3 regions of the Streptomyces sp. NPDC004629 genome follow, and region 1 is predicted to be linked to each of the others. Evidence: riboswitches for the same ligand, from Rfam matches in the RefSeq annotation. Region 1 holds a riboswitch; each other region holds the start of a gene.

Evidence for each region. Region 1 has a riboswitch for cobalamin ahead of ACFYTE_RS31920 (prenyltransferase/squalene oxidase repeat-containing protein). Riboswitches for the same ligand answer to the same signal wherever they lie in the genome.
Region 2: it holds a riboswitch for cobalamin, as region 1 does, so the genes downstream of both, ACFYTE_RS39645 (ABC transporter substrate-binding protein) here and ACFYTE_RS31920 (prenyltransferase/squalene oxidase repeat-containing protein) in region 1, are expected to answer to the same signal.
Region 3: it holds a riboswitch for cobalamin, as region 1 does, so the genes downstream of both, metE (5-methyltetrahydropteroyltriglutamate--homocysteine S-methyltransferase) here and ACFYTE_RS31920 (prenyltransferase/squalene oxidase repeat-containing protein) in region 1, are expected to answer to the same signal.

Annotation. Positions count from the first base shown of each region.
Region 1 is NZ_JBIALO010000026.1:98,997-106,160, reverse strand. It holds gene ACFYTE_RS31930 (aldehyde dehydrogenase) at 1-1,179, opposite strand, end outside; gene ACFYTE_RS31925 (MBL fold metallo-hydrolase) at 1,278-2,300, shown strand; cobalamin riboswitch at 2,464-2,594, shown strand; gene ACFYTE_RS31920 (prenyltransferase/squalene oxidase repeat-containing protein) at 2,721-3,974, shown strand; gene ACFYTE_RS31915 (SCO2322 family protein) at 3,971-4,621, shown strand; gene ACFYTE_RS31910 (CbiQ family ECF transporter T component) at 5,211-6,287, shown strand; gene ACFYTE_RS31905 (ATP-binding cassette domain-containing protein) at 6,284-7,164, shown strand, end outside.
Region 2 is NZ_JBIALO010000048.1:28,868-36,031, forward strand. It holds gene mltG (endolytic transglycosylase MltG) at 1-420, shown strand, start outside; gene ACFYTE_RS39620 (NAD(P)-binding domain-containing protein) at 445-1,539, opposite strand; gene ACFYTE_RS39625 (secondary thiamine-phosphate synthase enzyme YjbQ) at 2,001-2,426, shown strand; gene nhaA (Na+/H+ antiporter NhaA) at 2,476-4,347, opposite strand; gene ACFYTE_RS39635 (hypothetical protein) at 4,836-5,210, shown strand; gene ACFYTE_RS39640 (hypothetical protein) at 5,207-5,485, shown strand; cobalamin riboswitch at 5,661-5,875, shown strand; gene ACFYTE_RS39645 (ABC transporter substrate-binding protein) at 5,936-6,973, shown strand; gene ACFYTE_RS39650 (FecCD family ABC transporter permease) at 6,970-7,164, shown strand, end outside.
Region 3 is NZ_JBIALO010000018.1:21,377-28,540, reverse strand. It holds gene ACFYTE_RS26020 (nuclear transport factor 2 family protein) at 196-522, opposite strand; gene ACFYTE_RS26015 (DoxX family membrane protein) at 665-1,219, shown strand; gene ACFYTE_RS26010 (MazG-like family protein) at 1,244-1,624, shown strand; gene ACFYTE_RS26005 (ATP-binding cassette domain-containing protein) at 1,904-2,842, shown strand; partial or broken gene ACFYTE_RS26000 (ABC transporter permease) at 2,839-3,240, shown strand; partial or broken gene ACFYTE_RS25995 (response regulator transcription factor) at 3,231-3,608, shown strand; cobalamin riboswitch at 3,650-3,841, shown strand; gene metE (5-methyltetrahydropteroyltriglutamate--homocysteine S-methyltransferase) at 4,012-6,330, shown strand; gene ACFYTE_RS25985 (superoxide dismutase) at 6,485-7,126, opposite strand.

The DNA.
Region 1 (7,164 bases):
GCAGATGACCGGTCCGAAGATCTCCTCGCGGGCGATCCGCATGGAGTTGTCGACGTCGCCGAAGAGCGTCGGCTCGACGTACCAGCCGCGCTCCAGGCCCGCCGGCCGGCCGCCGCCGGTGAGGATCTTGGCGCCCTCCTCCTGGCCGATGCGGATGTAGTCGAGGTTGCGCTGCTGCTGGCGCCGGGCGACCAGCGGGCCCACCTGGGTGGCCGGGTCCAGCGGGTCGCCGACCGTGAGCGCGCTCGCGGCCCGCGCGAAGGCGTCCGCGAACTCGTCGTAGCGGGAGCGGGGCAGCAGGATGCGGGTCTGCGCCACGCACGCCTGCCCGTTGTTCATCCAGGCCGCCGGGACGATGCCCGCGACCGTGGTCTCGACGTCCGCGTCCGGCAGCACGACGGCCGCCGACTTGCCGCCGAGTTCCAGGGTGACGCGAGTGAGGTTGCGGGCGGCCACCTCCATGACCCGCCGGCCCGCGGCCACCGAGCCGGTGAAGGCGACCTTGTCGATGCCGGGGTGCCCGACCAGGTACTCGCTGACCTCGCGGTCGGCGGGCAGGATCGACAGCACGCCGTCCGGCAGCCCGGCCTCGCGGGTGATCTCGCCGAGGAGGTAGGCGTCCAGCGGGGACTCGGGGGACGGCTTGAGGACCACCGTGCAGCCGGCGAGCAGGGCGGGCGCCAGCTTGGCGGCGGCGACGAACTGCGGGACGTTCCACGGGACCACGGCCGCGACCACGCCGACCGGTTCGCGCCGCACCATGATCTTCCCGAGCACCCCGTCGCGTGTCTCCTCGTACGTGTGGCCGCGGGCGACGGTGATCGCCGCGTCCCACACCATCATCGCGCCGAGCGCCTGCGCGAGGACGCTCCATGAGTACGGCGACCCGTTCTCGGCGGAGATCACGCGGGCGATCTCCTCGTGCCGGGCGGCGATGCCGTCCTTGATGCGGGTGACGACCGCGATCCGCTCGTCGAGCGTCGTGCGCGGCCAGGGCCCCTCGTCGAACGCGGTCCGCGCGGCGGCCACGGCCCGGTCCACGTCGGCCGCGGACGCGTGCGGCACCCGGCCGATGACCTCCTCGGTGTGCGGCGAGACCACCTCGATGACGCCCTCGCCCAGGGGTTCGGTCAACTCCCCGCCGATGAACAGCTGTCCGTGTTCCACGAGCTCGGTCATGGCCGACTGCCTCCTGCGGCAAGTTTCTGACGCTGTTTCAGAACTGATACCAGTTCTAGTTATAGTGGGCAATGGTCATGGGGCCGGGAGGGCGGACGATGGTGAAAACGTTTGATCACGGTGGGGGTGTGGGGGCCGTGGCTGTGCCTATTCCGGATAATCCGCTGGGGCACACGCTTGTGTACGTCGTGGACACCGATCGCGGGCCGGTGCTGGTCGACACCGGGTGGGACGACCCCGGGTCGTGGGACACGCTGGTCGCGGGGCTGATCGCCTGCGGGACGTCCGTGCGGGAGGTGCACGGGGTCGTCATCACCCATCACCACCCCGACCACCACGGGCTGTCCGGGCGGGTGCGGGAGGCGTCCGGCGCGTGGGTGGCGATGCACGCGGCCGACACGGCGGTGGTACGGCGCACCCGAGAGGCCCGCCCCGAGCGGTGGTTCGCCTACATGAGCGCCAAGCTCGCGGCGGCCGGCGCCCCCGAGGACCATCTCGCGCCGCTGCGCTCCCCCCGCTCCGTGCCGCGGCTGTCCCCCGCCCTGCCCGACCGGGAGATCGTCCCCGGCGAACTCCTCGACCTGCCGGGCCGCCGGCTGCGGGCCGTCTGGACGCCGGGGCACACGCCCGGTCACGTCTGTCTCCACCTGGAGGAGGAGCATCCCGCCGGACTGCCCGGCCACGGCCGCCTGTTCTCCGGCGACCATCTGCTCCCGGAGATCACCCCGCACATCGGGCTGTACGAGGACCCGGACGACGCGACCGTGACCGATCCGCTCGGGGACTATCTCGACTCGCTGGAGCGGGTCGGCCGGCTCGCCCCCGCCGAGGTGCTGCCGGCCCACCAGCACGCGTTCACCGATGCGGCCGGCCGGGTGCGGGAGTTGCTTGCGCATCATGAGGAACGGCTGGGTGGTCTGCTGGCGCTGCTCGCCGTACCGCTCACTCCGTGGCAGCTGGCCGAGCGGATGGAGTGGAACCGGCCCTGGCCGGAGATCCCGCCCGCGTCCCGCAACATCGCCGTCTCGGAGGCCGAGGCGCACTTGCGCCGCCTGGTTGAGCAGGGGCGGGCTGAACCGGTCCCGGGTGCCTGGCCGGTGGCTTACGTACGGACCGGCTGAACAGCTCGCCTCGCTGGGTGCGGGTGCGTTTGGGGCGGGTGCGCCTACTGGGGTGCCTCGAATTGTCGGTGGGCGGGTGCGGGTTTGGTTTGGCTGGGCGCGCAGTTCCCCGCGCCCCTTTGGGGCGCTGCTGTGGACGTCCGCCTCGGGGGGTCCCGAGGGGGGTCGGTAGAGTGGGTGGGGTGTCATCACATCCGTGTGGGGGGAAGCCGGTGCAATTCCGGCGCTGACCCGCAACCGTGAGCCGGACTTTCAGGTCCGGTGAGCCGGACTGCCCCGGGCGGAACGTTGACCGGCTCACGTGCGTCGGCACCCGCCGCGCACGGCACCGTCGAGGTTTACGGGGCCCGAGCCGCCCGGGGTGTCCCGTGCTGCCCGGCTTCCTCGCGAACCGACCGCGAAGAGAGGCACCCGCCGACCATGAACGTCCGCCGTAGCGCAGCGGCCCTGGCCTCCGTCGGCGTGCTCGCCGCCGCCGCGCCCGCCCTGGCCGCGAGCCCGTCGCCGTCCTCGTCGACGGTGCTCCCGTCCGGGCTGTACGGCGACTCGGATCCGAAGTACGACGGCGTCTGGCGGCAGTCGCTGGCGCTGCTCGCGCAGCGCACGGTGTCCGTGACGCCCGCCGCCAAGGCGGTCGACTGGCTGACCGGACAGCAGTGCGCGAACGGCGCGTTCGCCGCCTTCCGCGCCGAGCCCGCGCGGGCCTGCGACGCCAAGGTGATGACCGACACCAACAGCACGGCCGCCGCCGTCCAGGCGCTGGCGGCGCTCGGCGGGCACGAGGACGCCACCGGCAAGGCGGTGACCTGGCTGAAGTCGGTGCAGAACGAGGACGGCGGCTGGGCCTACGCACCGGGTGGCGCGAGCGACGCGAACTCCACGGCCGTGGTCATCGGCGCGCTCGCGGCGGCCGGTGAGCGGCCTGCGGAGGTCGCCAAGGGCGGCAGGTCGCCGTACGACGCGCTGCTGAAGCTGGCCCTGCCCTGCACAGGAGAAGGCGCGGGCGCCTTCGCCTACCAGCCGGACAAGAAGGGCGCGTTGACCGCCAACGCGGACGCCACCGCGGCGGCCGTGGTGGGCGCCCTGGGCGCGGGCCTCGACGCGAAGACGGGCAAGCCGGACCAGGCGTCCGGCAAAGAGTCCGGCAAGGAGTCCGGCACGGGGTGCGTGGACTCGGACCCGCTCACCCCCGAACAGGCCGCGGCCAACGGCGCCGGGTATCTCGCGAAGGCCGTCGCCGAGGACGGCCACCTCACGTCCGCGCTGGCCGGCGCCCCCGAGCAGCCCGACTACGGCAACACGGCCGACGCGGTCGTCGCGCTCGCCGCGCAGGGCGGTGCGCAGCGGGCGGCGAAGCCGTTGGCGTGGCTGGAGAAGAACGCGGCGGCCTGGGCGAAGCAGAGCGGGCCGGCCGGGTACGCCCAGTTGATCTTCGCGGCGCATGCCGCCGGCGCGGACCCGCGGGACTTCGGCGGTACGGACCTGGTGCGGGCGCTCAACGCGACCGGCCCGGCGCCGCAGACCGCCGAGGCGACGAAGGCGGCCGACGCGTCCGGCACGAAGGACGACGGCGGCTCGGGTACCAGCCTGTGGTGGATGGTCGGCTCCGGTCTGGCCGCGGGCGCCGGCATCGGCTTCCTGATCAGCAGCCGCAGAAAGCAGCAGCAGCTGTGACCGGCGTGCGGCGCGGCGCGCTCCTGCTGCTGGCCGCGCTCCTGGTCTGGGGCGCCGCGGGCCAGGCGCAGGCCGTCGGCTACCGCTACTGGTCCTTCTGGGAGCGCGCGGGCGACCGGTGGACGTACGCCACCGAGGGCCCGTCGACGGCCCGGCCCGCGGACGGTGCCGTGCAGGGCTTCCGGTTCGCGGTGAGCGAGGACTCCGGCGACGCCACGCGCCCGCGCGGTGCGGCCGGCTTCGACACGATCTGCGCGCAGACGCCGGAGCGGGAGGGCCGCAAGCGGGTGGCGCTGGTCCTCGACTTCGGTACGGCGGCGGACGCGGCCGAGGGCGAGACGCCGCCGAAGGCGCGGACCGCCTGCGCGGTCGTCGCACCCGACGCGACGACGGCGGAGGCGCTGGCGGCGGTCGCCGGGCCGCTGCGCTACGACGCCAACGCCATGCTGTGCGCGATCGCCGGATACCCGCGCAAGGGCTGCGGCGAGCAGGTGGCGTCCGCCGGTGACAAGCCGACGTCCGCCGCGAAGCGGCCCGCGGCCACCGAGGACGGCGGCCCGTCGATCGGTTTGTGGGCGGGCGTGGCCGCGGTCGTCCTGCTCGGCACGGCAGCCGTCTGGCAGGCCCGCCGACGCCACCATGCGTAACCGCCCTGCCCGCCAGCCACCGCACGGCACCCCCGGCACGGACCGGCCCGCCGGCACAGACGGTGGCACAGACCGACCCGGCGCCACAGACCAGCCCAGCGGCACAGACCAGCTTGGCGGCACAGACCAGCCCAGCGGCACGGACCGGCCTGGCGACACAGACCAGCCCAGCGGCACAGACCGGCCTGGCGCCACAGACCAGCCCAGCGGCACAGACCGGCCTGGCGCCACAGACCAGCCCAGCGGCACAGACCAGCCTGGCGCCACAGACCAGCCCAGCGGCACGGACCAGCCCAGCGGCACAGACCGGCCTGGCGCCACAGACCAGCCCAGCGGCACGGACCAGCCCAGCGGCACAGACCGGCCTGGTGGGACGGACCGGCCTGGTGGGACGGACCGGCCTGGTGGGACGGACCGGCCTGGTGGGGCGGGGGGTGGCGGTCACACGGGTGGGGCCGGCGGCGCGGACGCGCCTGGCGGCCTTCGCCGGGAGCCGTCGTACCGCACGAGCGGCGCCCGTGGCACGGGCAGTACGCGTACGGGCCGCAAGGGCGGCGCGAGCCGGCGGGTCGGTTCGGGCGGGGGGTCCGTGTCCCGGTCGCGGCGGCGAAGCGTCGTGCATCCCGGGGCCTGGTGGGTGTGGGCGGTCGGGCTCGGGGTCGGGGCCAGCCGGACGACCAATCCGCTGCTGCTCGGGCTGCTCGTCGCGGCGGCGGGCTATGTGGTGGCCACCCATCGCAGCTCCGCCCCCTGGGCCCGGTCCTACACGGCGTTCGCCAAGCTGGCGCTCGCCGTGCTCGTCGTACGCCTCGTCTTCGCGGTGGTCCTCGGCTCCCCGATCCCCGGCACGCACGTCCTCGTCACCCTCCCCGAAGTCCCGCTGCCGCACTGGGCGCAGGGCATCCGCCTCGGCGGCCGGGTCACCGCCGAGTCACTGCTGTTCGCGCTGTACGACGGCCTCAAGCTGGCCACGCTGCTGATCTGCGTCGGCGCGGCCAACGCCCTCGCCAACCCGGCCCGTCTCCTCAAGTCCCTGCCGGGCGCCCTGTACGAGATCGGCGTGGCCGTGGTCGTCGCGCTCACCTTCGCGCCGAACCTGATCGCGGACGTACAGCGGCTGCGGGCCGCGCGCCGGCTGCGGGGCCGCCCGGACCGGGGCGTGCGCGGCCTGCTCCAGGTCGGCCTCCCCGTGCTGGAGGGCGCCCTGGAACGCTCCGTCGCGCTGGCCGCCGCGATGGACGCCCGCGGGTACGGCCGTACCGCCGACGTGCCCGTCGCCGTCCGCCGTACGACCGCCGCGCTCACCCTGGGCGGCCTGCTCGGCGTCTGCGCCGGCACGTACGGGCTGCTCACCGCCGAGGGCGGCACCTACGGGCTGCCGGTGCTGCTCGCCGGGGTGGTCGCGGCCCTCGCCGGGCTGCGCCTCGGCGGCCGGCGCTCGACCCGCACCCGGTACCGGCCCGACCCGTGGAACGCGCGGGCCTGGCTGGTCGCCGCATCCGGTGCCGCGGTCGCCGCGCTGCTCGCCCTGGCCGCGGCCCGGAACCCGGCGGCGCTGCACCCCGGGGTGGTCCCGCTCGCCGCGCCCACGCTGCCGCTGTGGCCCGCGGCGGCCGTACTCCTCGCCCTCATTCCCGCAGTCGTGGTCCCCAGGGAGCCGTCGTGATCCGCTTCGAGGACGTCAGCGTGACATACGACGGTGCCGTCGAACCCACCGTCCAGAGCCTGGACTTCGAGGTGCCCGAGGGTGAACTCGTGCTGCTCGTCGGGCCGTCCGGAGTCGGCAAGTCCACGGTGCTGGGCGCGGTGAGCGGGCTCGTCCCGCACTTCACCGGGGGTACCCTGCGCGGCCGGGTCACCGTCGCGGGACGCGACACCCGCACCCACAAGCCGCGCGAACTCGCCGACGTCGTCGGCACGGTGGGGCAGGATCCGCTCGCGCACTTCGTGACGGACACCGTGGAGGACGAACTCGCCTACGGCATGGAGTCGTTGGGGCTGGCGCCGGCGGTGATGCGGCGGCGGGTCGAGGAGACCCTGGATCTGCTCGGGCTGGCGGAGCTGCGGGACCGGGACATCGGCACGCTGTCCGGTGGGCAGCGGCAGCGGGTCGCCATCGGGTCCGTGCTCACCCCGCACCCGCGGGTGCTGGTCCTCGACGAACCGACGTCGGCGTTGGATCCGGCCGCCGCGGAAGAGGTTCTGGCGGTGCTTCAGCGGCTGGTGCATGACCTGGGGACGACGGTGCTGATGGCCGAGCATCGGCTGGAGCGGGTGATTCAGTACGCCGACCAGGTGCTGTTGCTGCCTTCGGTGGGGGGTGCGCCGGTGCTGGGCGCTCCCGCTGAGGTGATGGCGGTGTCTCCGGTGTTTCCGCCGGTGGTGGATCTGGGGCGGCTGGCGGGGTGGTCGCCGTTGCCGCTCACTGTCCGCGAGGCGCGGCGCTGGGCTGGGCGGCTTCGGCTGCGCCTGGCCGACGTTGCGGTCCCGCCGCCGGTGACTGGCCGTCTTTCGACTGCGGCGCCGTCGGGGCCGAGCGCGGC
Region 2 (7,164 bases), on a different contig from region 1:
GTGCAGGCCGAGGCCGCCTCCAGGACCGACATGGGGAAGGTCGCCCGGGTCGTCCTCAACCGGCTGCAGCGCGGCATGCCGTTGCAGATGGACTCCACCCTCAACTACGCGCTGCGCCGGCACTCCGTCCGCACCAGCCTGGACGACACCCGGGTCGACAGCCCCTACAACTCCTACCAGCGCATGGGCCTGCCGCCGACGCCGATCGACAACCCGGGCGAGGACGCGATGCGCGCCACGCTCAACCCGACACCGGGTGACTGGCTGTACTTCGTCACGGTCAAGCCGGGTGACACCCGCTTCACCGACGACTACGCGGAGCACCAGCGCAACGTTGCGGAGTTCAACGCGCTCCACCAGAAGAGGAGCGAGACGCCGCACAGTCCGAGCGCGACGGCATCGCGGTCCGGGGCCACGTAGTCCCCGGGGCGAGCCGACGCGACGTCACGCGGCGAGGGGCTGCGCGTCAAGCAGCCGTCTGATGTCCCGCACGGCGGCGCGCCCCGCCCGGTTGGCGCCGATGGTGCTCGCCGACGGGCCGTAGCCGACCAGGTGGATCCGCGGATCGGCGACCACACGGGTCCCCTCGACCCGGATCCCGCCGCCCGGCGCGCGCAGCCGCAGCGGCGTCAGATGGTCGAGGGCGGCCCGGAACCCGGTCGCCCACAGGATCACGTCGGCCTCGACGTGCCGCCCTCCGCCGAGCCCGGGGGACCCCAGCCACTGGACCCCGTCCGGGGTGATCCGGTCGAACATCGGCTGCCGGTCCAGGACGCCGTCCCGCAGCCCCTGCCGGATGGCGTCGTTGAGGGGCAGGCCGGTGACCGAGACCACGCTCCGGGGCGGCAGTCCCTGCCGCACCCGCTCCTCGACCAGGGCCACCGCGGCCCGGCCCGCACCCTCGTCGAACGGACCTTCCCGGAAGACCGGCGGACGCCGGGTGACCCAGGTGGTGGCCGCCGCGTACGGCGCGATCTCCAGGAGGTGCTGAGTGCCGGACGCGCCGCCGCCCACCACGACCACCCGCTGCCCGGCGAACTCCTCGGGCCCCGCGTACTGCGCGGTGTGCAACTGCCGTCCGCGGAAAGTGTCCTGTCCCGGGTAGCGCGGCCAGAACGGCCGGTCCCAGGTGCCGGTGGCGTTGATCAGGGCCCGCGTGGACCAGGTGCCGTCCGAGGTCTCCACGAGCAGTCGCCCGTCCGGACCCTCTCGCACCGCGCGGACGTCCACCGGCCGCCGCACCCGCAGGTCGAAGGCCCGCTCGTAGGCGTCGAAGTAGCCGCCGATGATCTCGGCCGACGGCCGTGCCGGATCGGCGTCGGTCAGCTCCATGCCCGGCAGCGAGTGCATCCCGTGCACCTTGCCGTACGTCAGCGACGGCCAGCGGAACTGCCAGGCGCCGCCCGGCGCGGGGGAGTGGTCGAGGACCACGAAGTCGCGGTCCGGCTCGAAGCCGGTGCGCCGCAGGTGATAGGCGCTGGACAGGCCGGCCTGCCCAGCGCCCGTGACGACAACCTCGACCTCGCGCTCGTTGTTCACGTTCCTGCCAACGGCACCGTGGCCGGGGATCTTCCCGCGCGCCGGTCAGCCGCCGCCCGCCACCGGGATCGACGCCCCCGCTGGTACCCGCGCCCGCGGCGAACACGGGCGGGCTGTTGCCGACGCCACCGGTGTCGACGACCTCGGCGTTGACGGCCTTCGGCAACGACAGGCCGGACCAGGGCGAGGGACGGGGCGATGGGCAGGAGCTGCGCGGCGGGGACGGGGCGACGTCGCATGGGGCCCGTTCGGGTCCGGGGGAGCGCGGCGGCCGCAGGGGGGATCCGGGCCGGAGCGGCGGGGGTGCAGCCGGCTTCGGGGCGGGTCCGGGCTGCCGAGCGGAAGTCAGTCGGCTTCGGTGGCGGTACTGACGCCGGGCCGCTCCAGCAGGCGGGCGCGCGGAGGTCAGTTTGGCGGTCGGGCGACGGCCTGAACCCGGCCGCATGCGCGAGGATGGTGGCATGTCAGATGCCTTCACCACGCGCGTGCTGAACGTCGCCACCGGCTCCCGGGAGCGGATCGTCGACCTCACCGGCGACTGCGAGGCCTTCCTGCAGGAGACGGCGGCCGGCCGCGACGGCCTCCTCAACATCTTCGTACCGCATGCCACCGCGGGGATCGCCGTCATCGAGACCGGCGCAGGCAGCGACGACGACCTGCTGGCCGCCCTGCACACCCTGCTGCCCGCGGACGACCGCTGGCAGCACCGGCACGGCAGCCCCGGCCACGGCCGCGACCACGTCCTCCCCGCGATCGTCCCCCCGCACACGACCCTGCCGGTGCTGCGCGGCCGACTGGAACTCGGAACGTGGCAGTCCGTGTGCCTGGTGGACACCAACCGCGACAACCCGAACCGTCAGGTCCGGCTGAGCTTTCTGGGTGGGTGATCCGGGGCGGACGGCGCCGGTGCCGGGCGTCGGGGCTAGGCGGGCGGGGCTAGGGGGGCGGGTCTGACAGGGATGCACGGTCCCGGGCCGTGCGTACCGCCCGTGACAGCGAGGCGACGTCGTACGCGCCGTGGTGCCGCCGGCCGTTGACGAAGAACGTCGGCGTGCCGGAGACCCCGCTCAGATCGGCCGACTCCACGTCCTCGGCCACCCGTTCCGCGCCGGCCCGCGCCCGCAGGTCGCGGCGGAACGCCGCCATGTCGAGCCCGGTCCGCTCGGCGTGCTCAAGGAGATCCTTCACCCGCAGGCTCCCCTGGTGACTGATCAGGACGTCGTGCAGCTCCCAGTAGCGGCCCTGCAACGCGGCCGCCTCCACGGCCTCCGCGGCGAGCTGCGCGTCGGGGTGGACGTCCGTCAGGGGCAGATGCCGCCAGACGTAGCGCAGGTCGTCGCCGAACTCGGCCAGCAACGCGCGCACCACCGGCTCCGCCCGTCCGCAGTACGGGCATTCGTAGTCGCCGTACTCGACCAGGGTCACCGGAGCGTCGAGCGGACCGCGCACATGGTCGCGCGCCGTGTCGACGGGATCGCTCAGATCGACGAGCGGCTGCGCCTCGCCCAGCAGGGCCCGGGTCCGCCGGCGCGCGGGCAGCAGGGCGATGCTCCGCGTCAGGACCCAGGAGATCAGGCAGGACAGCACGACGGCCGCCAGAATGCCGGCCTTCGCCTGTTCCAGCCGCTGACCGTGGAAGGCGAGCGTGGCGATCAGCAGCGCCACCGTGAAGCCCACCCCGGCGAGGCTGCCGCCCACGGCGACCGCGCCCCAGCCCACCGCCGGCCGCAGCCGGCCCCGGCTCACCCGGGCCGCCACCCACGTGGCGCCCAGGATGCCCGCCGGCTTGCCCAGGACGTAGCCGCACACGATGCCCAGCGTGACGGGCGAGGCGAACGCCGCCGCGATCCGGTCGGCGCTGATCGTCAGACCCGCGTTGGCCAGCGCGAACAGCGGCACGATGACATGGCTCGTCCACGGGTGGACCATCCGCTGCAGCCGCTCGTTGGGCGAGAGGGCAAAGGCCAGACCGCGGCGCAGGGTGCGTTCCAGCTCCGGCGTCGGCTGCTCCCGAAAGCCCCGGAACAGCCGGGTGACCCGCTCCAGGGCGTGCCGCTCGGCCGGATGGGCGTACGTCAGCAGCCCCAGGACCAGGCCGCTCACCACCGGGTCCACCCCCGACCGCAGCAGCGCGCCCCACAGGGCCACCCCCAGGACCGCGTCCACCCCGGTGATCCGGACACCGGCCAGGCGCAGCGCGAGAAGCAGGGCGAGGATGCCGAGCGCGATACCCAGCGCGGGGAGCCGGACCGTGCCGCTGTAGGCGAGGGCGATGACGACCAGCGCCACGAGGTCGTCGGTGACCGCGACGGTGAGCAGGAAGACGCGCAGGCCGCCCGGCAGCCGGGGACCGAGCACGGCGAGCATGCCGAGGGCGAAGGCCGTGTCGGTGGACATGGCGGCGCCCCAGCCGTGCGCCGAGTCCAGTCCGGCGTTGAAGCCGAGGTAGATCACGACCGGGACGAGCATGCCGCTGACCCCGGCGACCACCGAGAGCACGAGGCGGCGCCGCTCGCGCAGTTCCCCGACGTCGACCTCGCGGCGGGCCTCCAGTCCCACGACGAAGAAGAACAGCGTCATCAGACCGCTGTTCACCCACTCGCGCAGCTCAAGCGAGACACCGGCCGAACCGATCGTCAGCGACATGTGCGTCCGCCACCACGCCGCGTAGCCGCCGGGGGAGACGTTGGCCCAGACGAGGGCCGCGATCACCGCGCCGAGCAGCACGGCGGCACTGCCGGTCTCGGTCCGCAGGAAGGCGCGCAGGGGGCTGCGCGGACCCGCGCCGCACGCGGTCTGTCCGGTCATGGACACGGTCCCGGACGGTGCGGCGGGACCGGTCGGCTCTGGCGGCACGTCGTGCACCCGCATCCCGATCAGTCGACGAGGACCCCGGCCGGGTCGATGGGCGAGGAACCGGCCGGGCGGGGGCGGCCGTCCTCCAGGACGGGCACGCGGCACCGGCGGGCCTGGACGGAGCCGGATGCCGTCGCGTGCGTGCCAGTTTAGTGAGGGGCCGCCGCGGGGCCGGCAATCGACGGCGGCCTTCTCCCCGCGGGCGGGCAGAATTTGCGTCGCTGTGCAAGTATGGAGGGGTGCCGGAAGCCCGGAGGACCGGGTGCCCGTCGACCGAGGAGGAGGTGAGCGACATGGATCGCAGCAGCAGTAGTCCGGGCCGCGCAAGGCCCCGCACCCCCATGTCCCCCCGCTCCTCGGGCACCCGGTAGCCCCCCGCCTCGTACGGCGGCTGCCATGCCCTCGACCCGCCCCGCCGCGACGGGGAAGGGAAGGTATCCATGGCGAACCCGACCACCTTCGGCCGCGCCCTCCGCCTCGCCGTCGGCGTCGCCTCCTGCGCGGTGTCCGGCACCGGCTTTCCCGACGCGGGGGGAGCCCGTCGCCTCAACTCGGGCGCCACACGGCGGTGTTCGGCTGCCGCCGGTCGGCCGGGGCCGTGCACCGGCGGGGGACCGGCCCCCCGCGGGCTGCCGGTGCCGCGCGACGGCGAGGACACCGGCGCCGTGCGCGCCCGCGTCTGCCGCAGCGGTGAGCCCGCCCGCCTCCTGGAACGGCTCGTCGCCCGGCTCCTCCCGGAGCCCGGCGTGCTCGACCTGTACCGGCACCCGGACCATGGCTCGTTCGGCACGGAACGGGAGGCGACGGCGGCATGAACGACCTCGACACCCAGAGCGCACGACGCTCCGTCCGCCGCGCCGCCCGACGCCTGGCGGAGGACGCACCCAAACTCGTCGTCGGCTCCGCGGACGCGTACCGGACCGGCCTCGCCACCCGCGCCGCCGACCTGCGCCGGGCCGTGCTCGCTGCCTGGCTCACCGGCGTGCCCGAACACGTCATAGCCGCCGACGGCGGCCTGTCCCCGGCCGTCGTGCACGAGTGGATCTGCGCCGGGACCCCGCCCGCGGATCCCGTCGACGGACCGGGGTGAGGCACGACGTCCCACTCGGGCCGGAGTGCCGGCGTCAGGAGGCGGCCCGGCACCCCGATGTCGGCGTGGTCGGCGTGGTCGGCGAGGACGGCCCCGGCCCGGAGGACGGCCCCGGTCCGGGGGACGGGGCCCGGTCCGGGGGACGGGGGGCCAGGTCCGGGCCGGCGGGCGATCTTGGTAGCCTGGCCGGGCCAGTCGTGCCACATCCGAGGCCAGGGAATCCGGTGTGAATCCGGAACTGACGCGCAGCGGTGAGGGGGACGGGCAGGGCACACCAAGCCACTGGGAGGGGTTCGGGCCGGCCGCGAGGCCGGCGCGGGGCCGTACCGGGAAGGCGCCCCGTCCGGACGAACCCGAGTCCGAAGACCTGCTGGCACCTCCGCGCCCCGTGCGCGGAGGACGTCCGTAGGCCAGGCTCCGCGTACGAGCCCCGACACCCGAGGCATGCCCATGCTGCGTTCCGCGTTCCGTCCCGCCCTGCTGTTGCTCACTCCGGCGCTGCTGCTGACCGCGTGCGGCGGCTCCGCCGGATCCGCCCCGGACTCCCGCCGCTCCGCCGCCGGTTACCCCCGCACGATCGACAACTGCGGCCACCCGGTCACCCTGACGTCGGCCCCCGAACAAGCCGTCTCCCTCAACCAGGGCAGCACCGAGATCCTGCTCTCCCTCGGCCTCGGGGACCGTCTCGCCGGCACCGCCACCTGGACCGACCCGGTGATGAAGGGCCTGGAGAAGGCCAACGCGTCCGTGCCCCGGCTCGCCGAGAACAACCCCTCCTTCGAGAAGGTGCTCGACGCCGAACCCGACTTCGTCACCGCGTCGTTCGTCTCGACCCTCGGCCAGGGCGGCGTCGCCACCCGCGAGCAGTTCGAGAAGCTGGGCGTGCCCACGTACGTCTCCCCGTCCGACTGCGCCGCCGGCAAGGACAACGCCGCCGGCGGCGACGGCTCCCGCAGCGCCCCGCTCACCCTCGACACCGTGTACGGCGAGATACGCGACCTGGCCCGCGCGTTCGGCGTCGACGAACGCGGAGACCGGCTCGTCGCAGGCCTGAAGGAACGGGTGCGGGCGGCCACCGCCGGCCTCGACGCCTCCGGTGTCTCGCTCATGTACTGGTTCGCCAACTCCCAGTCGCCCTACCTGGCCGGCTGCTGCGGCGCCCCCGGCGCCATCACCCGGGCCGTCGGCGCCGACAACGTGTTCTCCGACACCCACGACGAGTGGCCCCAGATCAACTGGGAGACCGTCGCCGACCGCGATCCGGACGTCATCGTCCTCGGCGACCTGACCCGCAGGTCCCAGACGGCCGAGACCGCCAAGGCCAAGATCCGCTTCCTGGAGACCGACCCCGCCACCCGCAATCTCACCGCCGTCAGGAAGAAGCGGTACATCCTGCTCAGCGGGCAGGCCATGAACCCGTCCATCCGCACGGTCGAGGGGATCGAACGGGTCGCCGCCGGACTGCGCGACCTCGGGCTCGCCAAGTGAACCTCCGCGCCTCGCTGTTGACCGCCGGCGGGCTGCTCGCGGTGACCGCTTCGGTGGCGTTCGCCGTGACCATCGGCCCCGCCGACATCTCCACGGGCGACGTCTGGGCCTGCGTCGCCGCCCATCTCGGCTTCGGCGACAGCACATTGGCGCCGCTGCGGGACGGCATCGTATGGAACCTGCGCATGCCC
Region 3 (7,164 bases), on a different contig from region 1:
GCACCAGCGGCACCCGCCGCACCTGCACCGCACCTGCCGCAACGGCCACACCATCCGCACCGGCCGCACCGCCCGCACCCGCCGCACCCGCCGCACCTGCCGCACCTGCCGCACCTGCAATACGGAATCCCCCGCCACCCGCGCCGCACAGCCGCGTGGACCGTACCGGCCCCAGCCGCCGGGCCGGCGGAGCCGTTACGCCTGGCCCGTGTCGAAGTGGGAGATCCGGCCGTCGTCCTCGATCGTGAAGCTCCACCTCGTCCGCATCTCGCCCCACGCGTCGTTGCGGTAGCGGGCGACCAGCGAACGGCCGCCCTGGGACTCGTTGTCGACCTCCATGTGCCCGTGGGAGGAGAAGATCTCCCGGTCGATCCAGTCCGCGAGGTCCCGGTCGGAGCCGTCGTCGGACATGGTCGCGTCGGGGGTGAGGGTGTCCAGGAAGGCCTGGCGGTCATGGGCGTTGACGGCGCTGACGAAGGCCCGTACCGCGGGGTCGCTGAGTTTCGATGTCTGGATCGTCATGGCTGTCACCCTCACACCGCGCCAGGGGCCCCGCCACCCGAACGGCGCCCCGGACGGGCTGCCCGGCGGTCCCGGATGCGACGGTGGACACCCGGGCAGGAGCCTGTTCCGGCCGTCGACCCGAACCGCATGGGGAGTCACCGTGAGCTGTTACGACCGACGTGATCTGGGCCTGCTGCTGCTCCGGCTGGGCACCGGCGGGGTGCTGGCCGCACACGGCACGCAGAAGCTGTTCGGCTGGTTCGGCGGGCACGGCATCGAGGGCACCGGCCGCTTCATGGAGTCCGTCGGCTATGCCCCGGGCCGGGCGAGTGCGACGGCGGCGGGCCTCGCCGAGACGGGCGGCGGGGCGCTGCTGGCGCTCGGCCTCGGCACGCCCGCCGCGGGTGCGGCGGCGGTCGGCGCGATGGCGGGCGCCGCGGCGGTCCACGTACCCAACGGCTTCTTCGCCCAGGAGGGCGGCTACGAGTACGCGGCGACGCTGGGCCTGGCCGCGGCCGGACTCGCCGTCGCGGGCCCCGGCCGGCTCTCCCTCGACCATGCCCTCGGCCATGTCTTCGACCGCGGCTGGATGGTCCCGGCGGCGCTCGGGGTGACCGCGGCGGTCACCGCGGCCGTGGTGGGCGCCCGGAACTGCCGGGTGCGGCGGACGGCCGAGGAGGCGGCGGGCGCGCAGGATGCGCTGTTCGAGCAGTAGCCGTGGTCGTGGCAGGCTGCGTCCATGACCGATGGGGAGATGCGCGCACCGGCGCCCGCGGACCTGTGGACCGCTGTCGAGGAGCTGTGGGCCTGGCTGGAAGCGCACGATGGGCAGGATGGGCACGACCGGTCGCGGACCGTGCTGCTGCGGGTGCTCAAGCTGTCGGAGGAGGTCGGCGAGGTCGCCCAGGCGGTGATCGGCGCGACCGGGCAGAACCCGCGCAAGGGCGTCTCGCACACCTGGGAGGACGTCCGGGCCGAACTCTGCGACGTCGTCATCACCGCGCTGGTCGCGCTGCGCACCCTGACCCCGGACGCCCGGGAGAAGTTCACCCGTCATCTCACCCGGGTCACCACCCGCTCACTCACCCCGCCCCCACCCGCTCAACGGCACAACGCATAGCCACCGGCAAGCAGGGCCCCGCCCCAAAGGGGCGCGGGGAACTGCGCGCCCAGCCACAACGACGCCGCACCCGCCGAACAACCCACCGAGGCACCCCCACCGCGCCCCCGGCCCCAACACAGCCGCAGCCAAAAGACGGCCGGTCCGGTCGTAGTACCGCGGTATGACGGCACGGCCCCGATTCCGCCCCCGGTACGACCAGTTCACCGCTGGCTCGTTCTTAGCGTTGTTCCGGTGGCACCGGCAACCGGCGCCCGGCGCCCGAGCGAGGGAGTGCGCATGATAGAGGCAGAGCAGCTGACCAAGCGGTACGGCGAGAAGACGGCCGTGGACCGGCTGGATTTCGTCGTCAAGCCGGGCACCGTGACCGGCTTCCTCGGCCCCAACGGCGCGGGCAAGTCGACCACGATGCGCATGATCGTCGGGCTGGACGCGCCGACCGGCGGCTCCGTGACGGTGAACGGCCGTCACTACGCCCGGCACCGGGCGCCGCTCCAGGAGGTCGGCGCGCTGCTGGAGGCGAAGTCGATCCACCCGGGCCGTTCGGCGTACAACCATCTGAAGGCGCTCGCGCTGACGCACGGGATCCCGCTCGGCCGGGTGGACGAGGTCATCGACCTCGCCGGGCTCGGCGGTGTGGCGAAGAAGCGGGCGGGCGCCTTCTCGCTCGGCATGGGCCAGCGGCTCGGCATCGCGGCGGCCCTGCTGGGCGATCCGCAGACGGTAATGCTGGACGAGCCGGTCAACGGGCTCGACCCGGAGGGCGTGCTGTGGATCCGCACCCTGCTGACGTCGCTCGCCGCCGATGGCCGCACCGTGTTCGTCTCGTCGCACCTGATGAGCGAGGTGGCGCTGGTGGCGGACCATCTGATCATCGTGGGCCGGGGGCGGCTGCTGGCCGACACGACCGTGCGGGACCTGGTCCGCGAGGCGGGCGGGGACACGGTGCATGTGGCGACGCAGGACCCGGCGCGGCTGCGTGAGGTGCTGGCCGGGCCGGGCGTCGAGGTCACCGGCCGGATCGGCTCCGAGGAACTTGAGGTGACCGGCCTGACCGCCCGGGAGATCGGGCTCAGGGCCGCCGAGCACGGGATCGCGCTGTTCGAGCTGAGCGCGCGCACGGTGTCGCTGGAGGAGGCGTTCATGGAACTGACCCGGGATGCCGTGGAGTACCACGGCTCGACCGCCGGCCCCGAGGCCCTGGGGAGGGCGGCATGAGCGCCCCGGCCGCGACCGCCGGGTCGCCCCGGAGCCTCGGCGTGCGTCCCGCGTACCGGGTGACCGGGCCGCGGGTGCTGCGTTCGGAGTGGGCCAAGCTGTGGTCGCTGCGCTCGACGTGGATCACGCTGGCCCTGGGCCTGGTGTTCCTGGTGGGCTTCGGACTGATCGCCGCGTCGCGCTACCGCTCCGGGTACGATTCCGGCCACCTCGACGGGGACTTCGCCGACGCGAGCGCGGTGAGCCTGTCCCTGTTCGGCACGAGCTTCGCCCAACTCGCCCTCGGCGTGCTCGGGGTGCTGGTGACGGCCGGGGAGTACTCGACCGGCATGATCCGCTCGACGCTGGCGGCGGTGCCGCGGCGGCTGCCCGTGCTGTGGTCGAAGGCGGCGGTGTTCTCAAGGACGCGCGGCCCGATGAACTCCTCGCCGGGATCCGGGCGGTGGCGGCGGGCGACGCGATCATCGCCCCCGTCCTCACCCGCCGCCTCCTGGACGAGTTCACCCGTCACCCCCCGGTGTACGGCACGGGCGGCCCCGGGGCCGCGGACCCGAGGCTCGGCTCCCTGACCGGCCGCGAGCGGGAGATCCTCGTCGCCATCGGCAAGGGGTGGACCAACGGAGAGATCGCCGCGCACTTCGTCGTGGCCGAGTCCACCGTCAAGACCCACGTCGGCCGCGTCCTCGCCAAGATCGGCGCCCGCGACCGCGTCCAGGCGGTGATCTTCGCCTACGACCACGGCTTGGCCCGCCCGAACGCGGACTGAACGGGCGCGGCACACGGGGCACGTAGGCTGGCCGGTGCAGCTGGTTCGCCCTGTCCGCCAGGCAGGCGCGTCGCAAGAGGGAACCCGGTGGGAATCCGGGACTGCCCCGCAGCGGTGAGCGGGAACGACCGCCGTCCTACGCACTGGGCCCGGAAGTGACGGGCCTGGGAAGCAACGGCCAGTAGATGTCTCGTACGAGAACGAGGCGTGCCCGCGAGTCCGAAGACCTGCCACTGCCCGCGCGCGGACCGCCGCGCGCGGAGATCCCGGTGACCCCGAGGGCGGGTCGGTGTGCATATCAGGCGGGCACGGATGTCGTGGCCCGTCCGTTCTGTCATCCCTTCGCGCTCTCGCTCCGCGTCTTCGGGGTCGCTCTCGTCCCAAGCTCGCGAAGGAGAGTTTCGTGACAGCGAATTCCGCGGCCCCGGCGGTGCGGGCCACCGTCTACGGCTACCCCCGCCAGGGCCCGAACCGGGAACTGAAGAAGGCGATCGAGGGCTACTGGAAGGGCCGCGTCACCGCGGACGCCCTCCGGAAGACGGCCGCGGGCATCCGCCGCGCCAACTGGCGGCAGCTGGCCGACGCCGGTCTCCATGAAGTCCCGACCGGTGACTTCTCGTACTACGACCATGTCCTGGACACCACCGTCATGGTGGGTGCGATCCCCGAGCGTCACCGCGCCGCGGTCGAGGCGGACGGGTTGGACGGGTACTTCGCGATGGCGCGCGGCACCCAGGACGTGGCACCACTGGAGATGACCAAGTGGTTCGACACCAACTACCACTATCTGGTGCCAGAGTTGGGCCCCGAGACGGTGTTCGAAGCCCATGCGGCGAAGCAGGTCGGGGAACTCCGCGAAGCCCTCGCTCTCGGTCTCCGCGCTCGTCCGGTGCTTCTCGGTCCCCTCACCTATCTGCTGCTCGCCAAGCCCGCCCCCGGTGTCCCGGCCGGCTTCGCGCCCCTCACGCTCCTCGACCGGCTGCTGCCCGTGTACGCACGGGTTCTCGCCGAGCTGCGTGCGGCCGGCGCCGAGTGGGTGCAGTTGGACGAGCCCGCCCTGGTGCAGGACCGCACCCCGGCCGAGCTGAACGCGGCCGCCCGCGCCTACCGCGACCTGGGCGTACTCAGCGACCGTCCCAAGCTCCTGGTCGCGTCGTACTTCGACCGGCTCGGCGAGGCCCTGCCCGTGCTCGCCGAGGCACCCGTGGACGGACTCGCCCTGGACTTCACCGGTCCCGCGGCGGCGAACCTCGACGGCCTCGCGGCGACCGGGGGCCTGCCGGGCAAGCGGCTCGTGGCGGGCATCGTCGACGGCCGCAATGTGTGGATCAACGACCTGGGCAGGTCGCTGTCCACCCTGGCCACGCTCCTCGGCCTCGCCGACCGCGTGGACGTGGCCGCCTCCTGCTCCCTCCTGCACGTACCGCTGGACGCCGCCGTCGAACGGGACATCGAGCCGCAGATCGCCCGCTGGCTTGCCTTCGCCCGGCAGAAGACCGCCGAAGTCGTCACCCTCGCCCGCGGCCTGGCCCACGGCCCCGACACCATCGCCGCCGAACTGGCCGCCAACCGCGCCGATCTCACCTCCCGCGCGGCCTCCCCCGTCACCCGGGACCCGGCCGTCCGGGCCCGCTCGGCCGCCGTCACCGCGGCCGACGCCCGCCGTTCCCAGCCGTACACCGAACGGGTCGCCGCCCAACGGGCCCACCTGAGGCTGCCGTTGCTGCCGACCACGACCATCGGTTCCTTCCCGCAGACCGGCGACCAGCGCACCGCCCGTGCAGCCCTGCGAGCAGGGAAGATCGACACGGCAACCTACGAGCAGCGCATCGAGGCCGAGATCCGGGAGGTGATCGCATTCCAGGAGAAGACCGGCATCGACGTCCTGGTGCACGGCGAGCCGGAACGCAACGACATGGTCCAGTACTTCGCGGAACAGCTCACCGGGTATCTGGCGACACGGCACGGCTGGGTCCAGTCGTACGGCACCCGCTACGTCCGTCCGCCGATCCTGGCCGGCGACATCTCCCGGCCCAAGCCGATGACGGTGCGCTGGACGACGTACGCCCAGTCGCTCACCGTACGTCCGGTCAAGGGCATGCTCACCGGTCCGGTCACCATGCTCGCCTGGTCGTTCGTCCGCGACGACCAGCCCCTCGCCGAGACCGTCCGGCAGGTCGCCCTCGCCCTGCGCGACGAGGTCGACGACCTGGAGGCGGCCGGCACGTCGGTGATCCAGGTGGACGAGCCCGCGCTGCGTGAGACCCTGCCGCTGCGTGCCGCCGACCGCCCGGACTACCTGTCCTGGGCCACCGAGGCATTCCGTCTCACGACCGGTGGAGTGCGGCCGGACACCCAGGTCCATACGCACATGTGCTACGCCGAGTTCGGCGACATCGTCCAGGCCATCGATGACCTCGACGCCGATGTCATCAGCCTGGAGGCGGCCCGCTCCCATATGCAGGTCGCCCGGGAACTGGCGGCGCACGGCTATCCACGCGAGGCCGGACCGGGCGTGTACGACATCCACTCCCCGCGGGTGCCGAGCGCGCGGGAAGCGGCCGGCCTGCTGCGCGCCGGCCTGCGGGCCATCCCGGTGGAACGCCTGTGGGTCAACCCGGACTGCGGTCTGAAGACCCGCGGCTGGCCGGAGGTCCGGGCCTCCCTGGAGAACCTGGTCTCGGCGGCCCGGGAGGTGCGCGCGGACCTGTCCGCGGACTGACGGCAGGCGACGGCCCGCCGATCGCCGGGTCCGTGCCGGAAGGGGAAAGCTCCCGCAGCCATTCGGTTCGCGGGAGCTTTCCGTCGGGATGCCTGCTGGTGAGGGGTGAGAAGACGGTCACCGGCAGGACGCCTGTGCGGCGGACGCTACGGCGTCACGGCGCGAGCAGCAGGCTGTTGCCGCGCTCCTTGGCGGCGGCGTAACGCCTGGCCACGTCCTGCCAGTTGACGACCTTCCACATGGCCTCGATGAAGTCGACCTTCTGGTTCTTGTACTGGAGGTAGAAGGCGTGCTCCCAGGCGTCGAAGACCAGGACGGGGGTGGCGCCCTGGCCGACGTTGCCCTGGTGGTCGTAGACCTGCTCGACGATCAGCCGGCCGCTCAGCGGCTCGTAGGCGAGGACGCCCCAGCCGGAACCCTGTGTCGTGGCGGACGCCTTGGACAGCTGGGCCTTGAGGTTCTGGAACGAGCCGAACGACTCCGCGATGGCGTCCGCGAGTTCGCCGACGCCGTCCTTCTCCAGCGGTTCGCCGCCGCCGTCGCCGGTCATGTTCTGCCAGTAGATGGAGTGCAGGATGTGCCCGGAGAGATGGAAGGCCAGGTTCTTCTCCAGGCCGTTGATCGAGCCCCACGACTCCTTGTCCCGCGCCTCGGCGAGCTGTTCCAGGGTGTCGTTGGCGCCCTTCACATAGGCGGCGTGGTGCTTGTCGTGGTGCAGCTCGATGATCTCGGGGCTGATGACCGGAGCGAGCGCCGCGTAGTCGTACGGAAGCTCCGGGAGCGTGTAGACCGGCATGTCCAACATCCTCCATCGTAATTGCGAACCATGCGCAA